Regions from separate parts of the Chromobacterium haemolyticum genome, predicted to be linked through region 1. Evidence: riboswitches for the same ligand, from Rfam matches in the RefSeq annotation. Region 1 holds a riboswitch; the other holds the start of a gene.

Region 1 (7,209 bases):
GCGCTTTGCGGCTTTGACTGCATGACGCGGTTTTTTCACGGTTGATTTTTTGACCGTCGATTTTACCGCTGGCTTGACTGCCACCTTGCCGTGGCGCGCTTGTTTGGCGCTGATAGCCTTGGCTTGGCGCTTGCTCTGCTTGGCGGATTTCGCTTTGGGCTTGCCTTTGGCCTGGCGCGCCGGCTTGGCTTGTTGGTTGGAACGCACGGGTTCGGCGGTCTGAACGGTTTTAGCGGGGGCGGTCTTGCGTGCGGGCTTGCTCGCTGGAGCCATCTGAACATCGCCCGGCAGCGGCATGTCTTCTGGTTCGGCCAGGCTGGCCGGGCTGATCAGCGCCAGGCTCAAGGCCAGCGCAATGGTGTGCGTTGCAAATTTCATGATAAGGGATCTAATGCTCTCTGGAATGAAACGGGCCGCGCGTTGCGCCGCCAAAACCCGCATACTAGCACGGTGTTTCCCGCGTTTAGGCGGAAATTGATCGCAACGGGCAACACTTACCCCACAGGACGGACTGATTTTATTACCACAGCGCGCCATCCCCGCACCCGTATGCTATATCCACAGAGTAATGCCAATGTAATTGGCGCTACTCTCGGTTTCTCCGCTTGCTTTCCCTTTCCTGATACGCAATGGAAACAGCATGCATCAGCCCAAAATTTTGTTGGTGGACGATAGCGCCACCAATAGCCTGATGGTTCGTACCTTTGTCGAAGACTTAGGGTATCAATGCGATCTTGCCTGCAATGGTAGGGAAGCCGTTTCCATATGCAAGGAGGTCGACTACGACCTGATCCTGATGGACATCATCATGCCGGTGATGAACGGGCTGCAAGCCACGATGGAGTTGCGGACACTGTTCGGCGAACACTGGGTTCCCATCATTTTTCTGACGGGCCTGAGTCAGCAAAAAGATCTGATAGAGGGGCTCAAAGCAGGCGGTGACGACTACCTGACCAAACCAGTCAGTCCGGACTTGTTAACGGCCAAGATCCAGGTGTTCTTGCGCATCGCCCAAATGCAGCGGCAGATCAACCAGGATGCGGTGCGCCTGGAACGCTACTTCCTCAACAATGAACGGGAACAAAGTTACGCGCTGGAACTGATTGAACGTCTGAACCGGCAGCAATTGGAGCTGCCCTCGCACGTCTGGCGCCATTTACGCCCCGCCTCGCAGTTCAACGGAGATCTGGTCTGCTATGCGCGTTCCGGCGGACGAGAATACTTGATGCTGGCCGATTGCACCGGCCACGGCCTAACCGCCGCGATCAGTGCTATTCCTGCAGTGGAGTGCTTTTACGACCTTGCTCAGGAACAAGCCGCGCTGGGCGACATCGCCGCGGCGATTAACGACAAGCTGCACCGCCTGCTCCCTTTTGGCCGTTTCGTGGCCGGCATTATCATTTCGATCGACGCGGCCGCCCAATGTCTGCAAGTCTGGAACGGCGGCATTCCTTGCGCGCTGATGTTTGATCCGCAGGGTCGCAAGATCAAGCAGTTCCGCTCTGAGCACCCTCCTTTAGGGATTTTGGCGGCGCGTCAGTTCGACCGCTCGCTGGAAACCAGCGTGTTGCGCCCGGAGCATGCGCTGGTCGTTTGCTCGGACGGAATTACCGAGGCTCAGGCAGACAATGGCCGAATGTTTGGCCTGGACGGCGTAATCAAAGCGGTTCAGGCCGGCTGGCCGGGCCGGGTCGGCAATACCGTACTGCAAGCGTTGCAACGGCACCGTCAAAATGAAGCCATGCTGGATGATGCGTCTCTATTGGTGGTGCGTTCGCCTGCGCATGCGAGCAAGCCTGAGGGAGATTCCGGACACGAGGCGAAGGACCGATCTCGCTGGCACGACGCCTGAGAGGCTGTTCAAGTCTGCTGTGCTTCGTCAGGCTATGGCTATGAAGACGACTAGGCTTGAAGCGCCGCTGCCTCATTCCTCAATTTCGCGCGCATAGCGCACCAGCGCCTGCAAGAGCTGGGCGAAGCGGTGCGCAGCCAGGTTGCTGTCCGAAGGCGTGAGCCAGGTGCTGCTGATTTCCAGTTGGATGGCCGGCACGCCCCGCCGGGAAGCGAACTTGGCGATGGTCTGGTGCTTGGACGCGGCAAAGTAATTATCCGAAACATTCAGCACGCCCTGTTGCCGCAGGCTTAGCTCCAGTCGTTGCTGCAACTCCGGCTTGCCTAGCAACGAGGCCCCGTTCAAGGTGCCGAAGTCCACGTCGTAAGGCCGGTATGGATGGCTGCCGTGCAGGTCCAGCACCAGGATGGGGCGCTTGTCGGCAATCAGCACCGCCAGCTTGCGTTTGAAGGCGTTGTCGTCATCGTAATTGGGATCGGCCGGCGAGGCGCGGGTGGTGTAGATCGCGGTGGCGCCTGCCAGTTGGTGCAGCATCGCCGCCAAGGCCGCGGTGCCGCCGCCGTCGGAGAACCGGTATTGGCCTTCGCGAAACGGGCTGGTGGCGTGCGGCGCGGTCACGATGATGGGGAGCGTCCCCTCCCGCACAGCAAACCAAGGCTCGCCGTTTTGCGGCGGCTGGTCCTTGGCGGCGTCCGCCGCCTGTTGCAACTGGATGGCCTCTACAATGTGAGCGGGTTCGATGATGGCCCGCGCAGGCGGCGATTTGCCGATGGAGGGCGCCATCGACAGCGCCAGGACCAGAACCCCTACTGCCAGCTTGACTCTCACCGCTCCCCTCCCCGTAAACACGAACCGCATGCTCGATCTTTGCTGGACCGGGCCGGCGCCGCTTGGTTCTGCGCACCGGCTCGGAATAGCGGCGCTAGAGCACAGGCTTCCGCGCAGTGAGCAGCAACAGGGCCGGGCGGCGCGCGTGCGGGCGCAAACCGTCCTGACGCGCCATCGCCCCCTCGTCCGGCGCGGGCTCGCCCAGATGAAGCAATTGGAAACCGGCGCCTGACAAGCCGGCCACATAACTTTCCACCGTGCGGTGATGCTTGATCACGCCGTCGACAAACCAGCGGGTTTCGCGCGCGCCCTGCTGAAAATACGCGTCCAGCGTCCAATGCTTCTGCCGCCCGGCCTCGTCCAGCGCCCAACCTTGCGGGCTTGCGGTGCAAACCGGATGCTCCACCGTCAGCGCGAACACACCGCCGGGCCGTAAAGCGGCGAACACGCGCGCCGCCACTGCGGCGTAATCCGCCACGTAATGCAAGGCCAGCGACGACACCGCCAGATCATAAGCGCCCGCAGGCGGCTGAAAGTCCTCGATGCCGGCGCACAGGTATTGAATGTCGGAATCCCGAGTGCGCGCTCTCGCCTGCTCCAGCATGCGTTCGGACAAATCCACCGCGGTGACGCTGGCCGCGCCTTGGGCGCGCACCCAACGGGCGAAATCGCCAAAGCCGCAGCCCAGGTCCAGCACATCGGCGCCGGACAGCGGCGGCAGCGCATCGCGCAAGGCGGGCTGTTCCAAGGCGCCGTTCAGGCCGCTATCGTTGTCGCGCAAAGCTTGGTATTGGGCGAAAAAGACCGGATGGTCATAAATGTTTTGCTGCATTTGGAGGCTCCGTAAAGACTTAAGGGAAGCGCTCCAGGGCGACGCGCGGCTATGCCGACGCGCAAAAGCGAGCCCAGCCGTTCCCGGCTTGGCGCGCGTCTTCTCTCATCCGGACTTTCACCGTCGGCTTCGGCTTCGCACCGAATCTGCTGACCCGCGCATCGTGGAAACGATGGCGCGGCGCTCGCGGGCTCGCCGCCGGCATGCGCCGCGGCTTACCGCCGGTGGGGAGTTTCACCCCGCCCTGAAGACAGGCACAGGATAAAGGCGGCGCCAGGGTTGGACAAGCCCGGCCGCATCGCGCATAGTCTGCGCATTCTGATTGCGATGGAGCAAGGCATGACCCTGAAACCGCCAGTCTGGCTGGCTTTTGTCCTGAGCGCCGGCACCGCCTTCGCCGCGCCGGCGCCGGCAGCCCAAACCGAGATCAATCACCTGCTGGACTATCTGGCCAAATCCGGCTGCGAGTTCAATCGAAATGGCAGTTGGTACGGCTCCAAGGAGGCCCGCGACCATCTGAACGACAAATACCAGTATCTGCTGAAAAAAGACTGGGTCAGCAGCACGGAAAGCTTCATCGAGCGCGCGGCCACCCAGAGCAGCATCAGCGGCAAGGCCTACCAAGTGCGTTGCGGCGCGGCGCAGCCGGTGGCCAGCGCCGCCTGGCTCAAGGCCGAGCTAAGCCGCTATCGCCAGCGGAAATAGCGGGCAGGCCGGGAATCCCGGCCTGCCGCAGCGCCACGCAGCTGTTATAATCGCCGCTTTCCTGTAATCCAGTGTTCTTTTCCCGATGACTGCTGCCCAGCTGCTGGCCCAACTCAAGGCCGACCTGCCCTCCTGCCTGATCCGCGATCGCCACGTTTTGCGCCGCAAACTGAGCGACGCCGCCGAGCGACTGAAGAAAAACCAGCCTGCGGACAAGCAACTGGCCGACATTCAGGCTCAGATCGAACGCTCCGCCGCCAAGGTGGCCGCGCGCCGCGCCCACCTGCCCAAGCCCGACTTCGACGACGCCTTGCCGGTCAACCAGAAACTGGCCGACATCAAAACCGCGATCGAGCGCCACCAGGTGGTGATCATCTGCGGCGAAACCGGCTCCGGGAAAACCACCCAACTGCCCAAAATCTGCCTGGAGCTGGGCCGCGGCGTGCACGGACTGATCGGCCACACCCAGCCGCGTCGTCTGGCCGCGCGTTCAGTAGCCAGCCGCATCGCTCAAGAGCTGAAATCCACGCTGGGCGAACACGTCGGCTTCAAGGTCCGCTTCACCGACAAGCTCTCGGAAAAGTCCGTAATCAAGCTGATGACCGACGGCATCATGCTGGCGGAAACCCAGACCGACCGCTACCTGGAAGCCTACGACACCATCATCATCGACGAGGCGCACGAACGCAGCCTCAACATCGATTTCCTGCTGGGCTATCTGAAACAGCTGCTGCCGCGCCGGCCGGACCTGAAGGTGATCGTCACCTCGGCCACCATCGACGCCGACCGCTTCTCCCGCCATTTCGACGGCGCGCCCGTGATTGAAGTCTCCGGCCGCACCTATCCGGTGGAAGTGCGTTACCGCCCGCTGGCGCAGCGCGACGAAGACGAGCGCGAAGTGGAAATGGAAGGCGCCATCGTCGACGCCGTCGACGAACTGTCGCGCCAGGGCCCGGGCGATATGCTGGTCTTCCTGCCTGGCGAGCGCGAGATCCGCGAAACCGCGGAAAAGCTGCGCAAGGCCGGCATTCGCGGCTACGAGATCCTGCCCTTGTTCGCGCGGCTGTCCAACGAGGACCAGCAGAAGATATTCAAGCCGTCCGGCGGACGCCGCATCGTGCTGGCCACCAATGTGGCCGAGACCTCGCTAACGGTGCCCGGCATCAAATACGTGATCGACACCGGACAGGCGCGCATCAACCGCTACAGCCCGCGCGCCAAGGTGGAACAGCTGCAAGTGGAGAAAATTTCCCAGGCGGCGGCGCGTCAGCGCGCTGGCCGTTGCGGCCGTGTCGAGGCCGGCATCTGCGTGCGCCTATACAGCGAAGATGACTTCAATCAACGCCCGGCGTTCACCGATCCTGAAATCGTCCGCTCCAACCTGGCCGCGGTCATTCTGCGCATGGCCGCGCTGCGGCTGGGCAAGGTGGACGCCTTCCCCTTCCTGGAAGCGCCCAGCAGCCGTCTGATCGCCGACGGCTACCAAGTGCTGACCGAGCTGGGCGCGGTGGACGACAAGGGGGAATTGACCAGCGTGGGCAAAGAGCTGGCGCGGATTCCGGTGGACCCTAAGGTGGGCCGCCTGCTGCTGGCCGGCCGCGACTTCGGCTGCGTGCGCGAAGTACTGATCATTGCCGCCGCCTTGAGCGTGCAGGACCCGCGCGAGCGGCCGTTCGAAGCGCGCGAGGCGGCCGAACGCGCCCAGGCGCGTTTCAACGACGAGAAGTCAGACTTCCTGTCCTTCTTGCACCTTTGGGATTTCTTCTCCGACGCGCTCAAGCACAAGAAATCCAACCGTCTGCTGATCAACACCTGCCACGAGCACTTCCTGTCCCACCTTCGCCTGCGCGAGTGGCGCGAACTGCACGCGCAGCTGGCCGACATCGCCAGCGAGCTGGGCCTGATCAAGCGCGAACAGGCCCACGCCGACGCCGAACAGCCGGACGCGCAGATGACGCAGAAAAAGCGCCAGCAGCTAGACGCCGTCGCCTATGAAAACCTGCACAAAGCGCTGGTAACCGGCTTGATCGGCAATCTGGGCATGAAAAACCAGGAAAGCGACGACTACCAAGGCACTCGCGGCGTTAACTTCCACGTGTTTCCCGGTTCCGGCCTGAAAAAAGCCAAGCCTAAATGGCTGGTGGCGGCGGAACTGGTGGAAACCACCCGCCTTTACGCCCGCTGCGTGGCCAAAATCGAGCCTGAGTGGGTGGAAAAGCTGGCGCCGCACCTGGTCAAATACCACTATTTCGACCCGCACTGGGAAAAGAGCCGCGGCGAAGTAGTGGCCAGCGAGCGCGTCACTCTCTATGGCCTGACCCTGGTGCCGCGCCGGCCAGTGAGCTATGGCCGCATCGCGCCGGTAGAAGCGCGCGAGCTGTTCATCCGCGGCGCGCTGGTGAATATGGACTACGTCAGCAACGCGCCCTTCTTCCAGCGCAATCAGCAATTGATCCGCGAAGTGGAGCAGCTGGAACACAAGGCCCGCCGCCAGGACGTGCTGGTGGACGAGGAAGCGCTGTTCGCCTTTTACAGCGAACGGATTCCGGCCGAAGTGGTGGACGCCGCCAGCTTCGAGGCCTGGCGCAAGGAAGCGGAAAAGACCGACGCCAAGCTCTTGCATCTGACGCGCGAAGAACTGATGCGCCACGCCGCGCAGCATGTCACCGAAAACCAGTTTCCGGAATGGCTGGAGCTGGAAGACGGCCGCCTCAAGCTGCGTTACCGCTTCGAACCCAATCACCCGCTGGACGGCGTCACCCTGGACGTGCCTCTGGCCATCCTCAACCGCTTGCAACCGGCGGCTTTCGAATGGCTGGTGCCCGGCATGGTGCGCGAAAAGCTGCAACAGCTGATCAAGGGCCTGCCCAAGCAAATCCGCCGTTGCTGCGTGCCGGTGCCGGACTTCGTCACCCGTTTCCTTAGCGGCAACCCGGACCCGCAACAGCCTATCGCGCCGCAGCTGGCGCGCTTCATCCTGCGCGAGACCGGC
Region 2 (7,209 bases), 2.0 Mb from region 1:
GTAGCACGCTGGGCTTGCTCGGCCGGGGCGCTGGCGTCGCCTTTGGCTGCGGTGGCGCGTTGGGCTTGCTCGGCCGGAGCGCTGGCGTCGCCTTTGGCTGCGGTAGCGCGCTGTGCTTGCTCGGCCGGAGCGCTGGCGTCGTCCTTGGCTGCGGTGGCGCGTTGAGCTTGTTCGGCCGGAGCGCTGGCGTCGCCTTTGGCTGCGGTAGCGCGCTGGGCTTGCTCGGCCGGAGCGCTGGCGTCGCCTTTGGCTGCGGTGGCGCGTTGGGCTTGCTCGGCCGGAGCGCTGGCGTCGCCTTTGGCTGCGGTGGCGCGTTGAGCCTGCTCGGCCGGGGCGCTGGCGTCTTGAGCCGCCCAGCTGGCGCCGGTGAACAGGGAAGTCATCAGAGCAATGGCAAGAGTGGATTTCTTCATGGGATTAACCTTTTTGAGAGAGTGAGTCACATCGCTTGCGCTTGAGTCTGTCGCGCTTCGATCATTTGCGCTCTCCCTATGGCAAAAGGCGTGCCAGCTTTGATTTTTTCTTATTTTTCAGTGGCTTGAGTTTTTTGTGGCTGGAGTTGGCTTGCAGGATGCGGCTATTCTGTCGCTGTTTGGCGACAGGGAGGAGGGGGGGCGGGGTAGGGCTTTGATTTCGCTGTGATTTTACCTGTCGCCGATTGGCGACAGGCGTTGGCGGCGCTTCATTTTTTATCACGCCTGTCGCGTCGCCACGCTTATTCCAGCTTGAAGGCGGCGGGCGTCAGCTCGTGTTTTTGCAGCAAGCGGTAAAACTCGGTGCGGTTGCGGTCAGCCAGTCGCGCGGCGTCGCTGACATTGCCACCGGTCAGCCGCAGCAAGCGTTCCAGGTAGTCGCGTTCAAATTGTCGCTTGGCTTCAGCCAGCGTTGGGATCGCGCTTTCTTCGCTGGCGACGGCTTTCTGTACTTGCGCCAGCGTCACTAGGGAGCCGGTGGTCAGCACGCAGCATTGTTCTACCACATTGGCCAATTGCCGGATATTGCCCGGCCAAGGCGCGGCGCTCAGGTATTCCAGCGCGTCGGCGGCGAAACCGCTGACGGCTTTCTGATAGCGGGTGGCGATTTTTTCCAGGAAATGAGCTGCCAGCAGAGGGATGTCTTCGCGGCGTTCGGCCAGTGGCGGCAGGCGCAGCGACACCACGTTCAGGCGGTAGAACAAGTCCTCTCGGAAGCTGCCTTCCTGGATCAGCGCTTCCAACTCGCGATGCGTGGCCGACACCAGACGGATATCCACCGGGGTCGCCCGGATCGCGCCGACCGGACGTACTTCGCGTTCCTGCAGCACGCGCAGCAATTTGACCTGCAGAGGCGGCGGCATGTCGCCGATCTCGTCCAGGAATAGGGTGCCGCCGTCCGCCTGTTGGATCAGGCCGGTCTGGCGCGCGTTGGCGCCGGTGAACGAGCCTTTTTCATGACCGAACAGCTCGCTTTCCAGCAGATTGTCCGGAATCGCTCCGCAGTTGACCGCGATGAAAGGTTGGCCCGCGCGCGGGCTGGCCAGGTGAATGGCTTTGGCCAGCACTTCCTTGCCGGTGCCGCTTTCGCCGCGCAGGAGCACGCTGGCGCCGGTGGCTGCGACCATACGGGCCTCGGCCAGCAGTTCCTCCATCGCCGGGCTGCGGCTGACCAGGCCGGAGCGCCAGCCAGTGGCGGCCTGGTCGGCCGGCCGGCCAGGTCCCGCCAGCGACAAGCCCTGGGCCACCTTGTCCAGCAGCGCCTTGCCGTCGAAGGGTTTGACCAGGTAGCCGAACACGCCGCGGCTGACAGCCTCCACTGCGTCCGGCACCGTGCCGTGGGCGGTCAGTAAAATCACCGGCATCGCAGGGTAGCGCTGGCGGACTTGTTCAAACAGCTCCAAACCGTCCATGCCGGGTAGGCGCCAGTCCGTCAGCAATAAGTCGGCGCGGCGAGCCGCTAGCGCGTTTAGCGCCGCCTCGGCGCTGTTTAGCGCCTCAACCTCGTAGCCGGCGGCGCCGAGCCGCAGTCCGAGCAAGCGCAATAGGTCGGGATCGTCGTCGACCAAGACGATGCGGGCGATGGCGCTCATGGCTGGCCTCCTTTGGTTTTGCTGGGCTTCAGCTGGAGTTCGCGTTCGACTTCGCGCAGGGCGTTGAGCTTGCCGCTTAGATCGTCGTAGCGTTTCTGCAGGTCGCGGTTCTGCGCCTGTTGCCGCTCCAGCGCTTCCGCCAGCTTGCGTCGTTCTTGAAATTGTTGGAGCTGCAGCCGCGCAAGACCTAGGCTGGCCGGGTCCAGGTTGTCGGTCTTGGCAAGCAGGCTCTCCAACTGAGTCAGTATTTTTTGCGTATCGGCTCGGTTCTCCGCCGTTTGCGCTTGTTGGAGCAGAGACAGCAAGCGGCTGCTGCCGCAGCTTTCCCGCCCGGTCAGGGACAGGGTCTGGATTTCCCGCGTCTGGTTCAGCAGCAGCAGGATTTGATTGGCGTCCGGGCAACGGATGATGGGCGCGGCCGGCGCGGCGGCCGGCTGACGCTGATGAGCGCAGGCGCTCAGGACCAGCAGGCTGCAAAGCCAGAGCAGCCGTCGTGTGTTGAGGGTCAAAAGGCAAAGTGTCTTCATGTCTTGTTCTCCGGTTCCGGCCACTGAAGGCGGAAGCAGGCGCCGTTCTGGGGCGTGGGTTCCAGCGTTAGTTCGCCTCGCATCAATTGGGCGAAACCGCGCGCCATCGCCAGGCCCAGCCCGGTGCCGGGCAATTCGTCCGGCGGCGGCGAACCGCTCCAGAACGGCTCGAAAATCTTTTCTCGATAGGCTTCCGGCACGCCGGGGCCTTGATCGCTGATTTCCAGCCAGACGCCGCCGCCATCGCGGCCGTGACGGATGTTCAAGGCGCTGCCGGTGGGGCTGTGGCGAATGGCGTTGATTAATAGGTTGTCCAGGATGGTCTCTACTTTAGAGCGGTCGCCGTTAACCCGCTCTGCGTCGCCCTGGACTTTGGCGGCGAGACGTTTGGCTTGCAGCAGAGGACGACAGACCTGCAACCGTTCCGTAATCAGCGCCGGCAGATCGAAGGTTTCCACGGTTAGCGTCTCGGACAGCCATTGGCCGGCATCATAGCGCAATAAGGCTTCCACGCGTTGGCGCAGGGTCTGCGCATTGTTTTGCAGGATGGCCACAATTTCCTGTTGTTGGGCGGATAGCCGTCCTATCACTTCTTCACGCAATAGCGCGGCGGCCTCATGGATGGCGGCCAGCGGGGTTTTCAGCTCATGGGAGGCTTGACGGAAGAAACGGCCTTTCTGTTCTTCCAGCGCCGCCAGCCTGCGGTCCAGTTGGGCCAGCTCGCGGGCCAGTCGCTGCAGGTCGGCGGGGCCGGACTGGCGCCAGTCCTGCAGCCGCGCGCCATCGCTCATCCGCGCGATTTTGGCTTGCAGCTTGCGTAGCGGCCAACTGATCAACAAGGTCATCGCCAGCGCCAGCGCCAGCGCGGAGGCTAGCGACAACCAGGCCAGACGGTCGGCGGTGCGGCGCATCTCGGTGATCGAATCCTGCCATTGACGCTGGCTCTGTTCCAGTTGGCGGTTGATCAACTGGCCCTGCGCCGTCAGGTGCAGGTCCAGCTGGCGGAACAAACGGTCGCGTTGCGCGCCGGAGCGCGCCGGCAGGCCCTGGAGCTGCGGCTGGATCGCTAGGATGGCCCGGGCGCTGAGCGCCAGCTCGTCGTCGTCGCCACGCTGCAGCTTGCGTTGCGCCAGTTCGATTTCCTGCCAGGCGCCGGCGGCGGTGTTGGCCAGCGCGCGGTCTTTCAGGATCTGGGCCTGGCGGGTGGCGCGTTCGAACTGAATGGATTGTTCGCGCGACACGCGGTTGGCGTCCAGCCATTCCTTGGCTTGTTCCTGATGCGAGCGCAGTGTGGAGGCGGCGTGTCCCAACTCGTTGCGCAGTTGGATCAGCACGGCGGAGGGCACGACGGCGACGATCAGAAAGCTGGCCAGCAACAGGCTGCGGAAAGAAACGAAACGAAGCATGATGGGGTCGGCGTCGACGCCGCGGGCGCATGCCCGCGGCTTAAGGGCAAAGATCAAGCAGACAGCGGAGCGGCGGCTAAGTTCTGGCGGGAAATCCATTCAGCCAGCTCGGCCACGCTCAGAATGGGCAGCGTGTGCGTTTGAGCGTAGTCCGCGATTTGCGCGCCGCGCATCATGCTGCCGTCCGGGTTCATCAGCTCGCAGAGCACGCCGGCGGGCTGGAAGCCGGCCAGCCGCGCCAGCTCCACAGCGGCCTCGGTGTGGCCGCGGCGGCTCCGCACGCCGCCTTCTGCCGCCACCAGCGGAAAGACATGGCCGGGACTGACCACGTCCCCGGCCTGCGCTTGCGGGTGGACGGCTGCCTGAATAGTACGCACCCGGTCGGCGGCGGATACGCCGGTGGATACGCCCTGCGCGGCTTCGATGCTGACGGTGAAGGCGGTGCCGTAGCGGCTGCCGTTGCGTTGGGTCATCGGAGGCAATTGCAGCCGTGCGGCGTGCTCGGCGGTCAGGCACAGACAGACGATGCCGCTGCAATCGCGGATCAGGCGCGCCATTTCGGCTTCGTTCAGCGCGTCGGCGGCCAGGATCAGGTCGGCTTCGTTCTCGCGGTCGTGATCGTCGGGAACGATGACCGGCAGGCCGCGGCGCAAGGCGTTCAGCGCCGTTTCGACGCGTTGGGACAGGGTGTCGGGGTGTGTGGCGATACTCATGGAAACGGTCCTCGGATAGTTTGAGAAACAGGTTCCAGGGCGTGAAAAGGGCAGGCGCGAACCCACCCGCGCGCCAAGCGCGCAGCGAACACGCCGCGACCGCGCGCAGCGCGGCGGACGGCGATGTCGTCTTCTCTCATCCGGACTATTACCGTCGGCTCTGGCCTGTCACCAGATCTGCTGACCTTCCGCCGGGAAGCGGAAGCGCTCGCGGGCTCGATCTTGCGATCATACCGCCGGTGGGGAATTGCACCCCGCCCTGAAGACGTTGCGTTGGCTCGCCGCGATGGGCGGGCCAGCGGCGATTATAGCGCGGTGGTAAGATTGGACATTCGTTTTTTTGGCCGGCGGCTGACACCATGATTGAAACCGACAACCTGTACGGCGGCGCGCCCGAGCCCCGCATCGTCACCCAGCAAAGCCTGTCCAGCCAGGAGGAGGCGTTGGAGCGCGCTTTACGGCCCAAACTGTTGGACGAGTACGTTGGCCAGAAAAAGGCGCGCGAACAGCTGGAAATCTTCATCGAGGCGGCCAAGCGCCGCAGCGAAGCGCTGGACCACGTGCTGCTGTTCGGCCCGCCTGGGCTGGGCAAGACTACCTTGGCGCATATCGTGGCCCGCGAAATGGGCGTCAATCTGCGGCAGACCTCCGGACCTGTGTTGGAGCGGGCCGGGGATTTGGCGGCGCTGCTGACTAATCTGGAGCCGCACGATGTGCTGTTCATCGATGAGATTCACCGGCTGAGCCCCGTGGTGGAGGAAATCCTTTATCCGGCCTTGGAGGATTATCAGATCGACATCATGATAGGCGAGGGGCCGGCGGCGCGTTCGGTCAAGATTGATCTGCCGCCGTTCACCCTGGTGGGCGCCACCACCCGTGCCGGCATGCTCACCAATCCGCTGCGCGACCGCTTTGGCATCGTCGCGCGGCTGGAGTTTTACAACGCCGAGGAACTGACCCGCATCGTCAACCGTTCCGCTGGCTTGTTGAACGTCAAATTGGCCGACGACGGCGCGTTCGAAGTGGCGCGCCGCAGCCGCGGCACGCCGCGTATCGCCAATCGGCTGCTGCGCCGGGTGCGGGATTACGCCGAAGTCCGGGCCGACGGCGTGGTCAGCTCCCAGGTGGCGGACGCCGCGCTGGCGATGCTGGACGTGGACCCGGCCGGCCTGGACGTGATGGACCGCAAGCTGCTGCAAGCCATTTTGGAGAAGTTTTCCGGTGGGCCGGTGGGCTTGGACAACGTCGCGGCAGCCATCGGCGAGTCCACCGACACTATCGAGGACGTGATCGAACCCTTCCTGATCCAGCAAGGCTATCTGCAGCGCACCCCGCGCGGTCGGATGGCGACGGCGCTGGCTTATCAGCACTTTGGCTTGCCGCTCAAGGATTGAGGTGGTGTCGCCTGCGCGCAGCAGGACGGCAATCCCTTGATCGCCGCCGCCGGCGCTCAGGCGTACAATTCCGGATTCACACGGCATTCCGCTGCGGCGGGGGACGATTATGTTTTACGCTTTGTTTGGCCTGACCTTGGCGGTGGCGATAGCCACCTCGGTATTCACCGCGCGTTTTTTCGATCCGGCGGTCAACAAAATTCTGGCGCGGGTTCTAGGGCGTGATTTGACGGACGCCTGGCGCAAGTACATTTTCTTCGCCATCGTGGTCACCGGCGTTTCCGGCGGGGTGCGGCAGTGGTCGCTGGAGAAGTACTTGCCGCCGGCCGCGGGCAAGGGCAGCACCGTGATGGAGCTGACCGGCGAACGATGGCTGCTGGAGTTGTTCAACACCTTCATCGACACGCTGCGCTCGATTGCCTGGGTAATGTTGTTGTTCTTTCTGTGCGCGATGCTGGCCTATGTGATCATGAAGGCGGTGGAGATGCGTAAAGGCGAGCAGCCTCCAGAAGAATGAAAAAATCCCGGCCATGGGCCGGGATTTTTCGTTGAAACGGGGCTTGGCTCAGCGGCCGATCTTGATCTGCGACCACAGGCGGTTCAAGTCGCGGCGGGACTTCACGTCCAGATCTTTCAGCGCCACGTACTTACCCTTGGCCGGCTCCAGCATGATCACAGAATTGGCCTTGATCTGCGGTTTGAAGAAAGCCTCGGCTGCCTTGACCGGGTTGGTCGCGCCGATCTGGTTGGAGATTTCGGCGGCGTTCTTGCCATCCAGCATGAAGTTGATGAAGCGGTGCGCCAAGTCCGGGCGCGGAGCATCCTTCAGAATCACCATATTGTCCACCGCCAGGATATTGCCTTCCTTTTGTGGCTGGTAGCCCAGTTTGAACGGTCGTTTGGCGTGCTGCGCGTCTTGCTGCGCCTGGAACAAATCGTTGGAATAGCCGTGGGCCACCCAGATATTGCCTACGGTCAGCTCTTTGATATAGCTCTGGTTGTTGAAGGCGGCCCAATAGGGCTTGGCTTTGCGGATCACGTCGGCCGCGGCCTTCCAGTCTGCTGGCTGGACGGAGTTGGCGTCCTTGCCCAGATAGAGCAGGG

What was found. Region 1 has a riboswitch for FMN ahead of GYH29_RS10615 (class I SAM-dependent methyltransferase). Riboswitches for the same ligand answer to the same signal wherever they lie in the genome.
Positions count from the first base shown of each region.
Region 2: it holds a riboswitch for FMN, as region 1 does, so the genes downstream of both, ribB (3,4-dihydroxy-2-butanone-4-phosphate synthase) here and GYH29_RS10615 (class I SAM-dependent methyltransferase) in region 1, are expected to answer to the same signal.

Region 1 is NZ_AP019312.1:2,349,420-2,356,628, reverse strand. Features, by position in the region: gene GYH29_RS10630 (hypothetical protein) at 1-441, opposite strand, end outside; gene GYH29_RS10625 (PP2C family protein-serine/threonine phosphatase) at 641-1,852, shown strand; gene GYH29_RS10620 (N-formylglutamate amidohydrolase) at 1,925-2,710, opposite strand; gene GYH29_RS10615 (class I SAM-dependent methyltransferase) at 2,775-3,512, opposite strand; FMN riboswitch at 3,606-3,768, opposite strand; gene GYH29_RS10610 (YfeK family protein) at 3,852-4,217, shown strand; gene hrpA (ATP-dependent RNA helicase HrpA) at 4,303-7,209, shown strand, end outside.
Region 2 is NZ_AP019312.1:386,404-393,612, forward strand. Features, by position in the region: gene GYH29_RS01760 (BON domain-containing protein) at 1-413, opposite strand, end outside; gene GYH29_RS01765 (sigma 54-interacting transcriptional regulator) at 716-2,065, opposite strand; gene GYH29_RS01770 (hypothetical protein) at 2,062-2,592, opposite strand; gene GYH29_RS01775 (ATP-binding protein) at 2,589-3,998, opposite strand; gene ribB (3,4-dihydroxy-2-butanone-4-phosphate synthase) at 4,052-4,711, opposite strand; FMN riboswitch at 4,836-4,982, opposite strand; gene ruvB (Holliday junction branch migration DNA helicase RuvB) at 5,071-6,105, shown strand; gene GYH29_RS01790 (hypothetical protein) at 6,215-6,622, shown strand; gene GYH29_RS01795 (ABC transporter substrate-binding protein) at 6,671-7,209, opposite strand, start outside.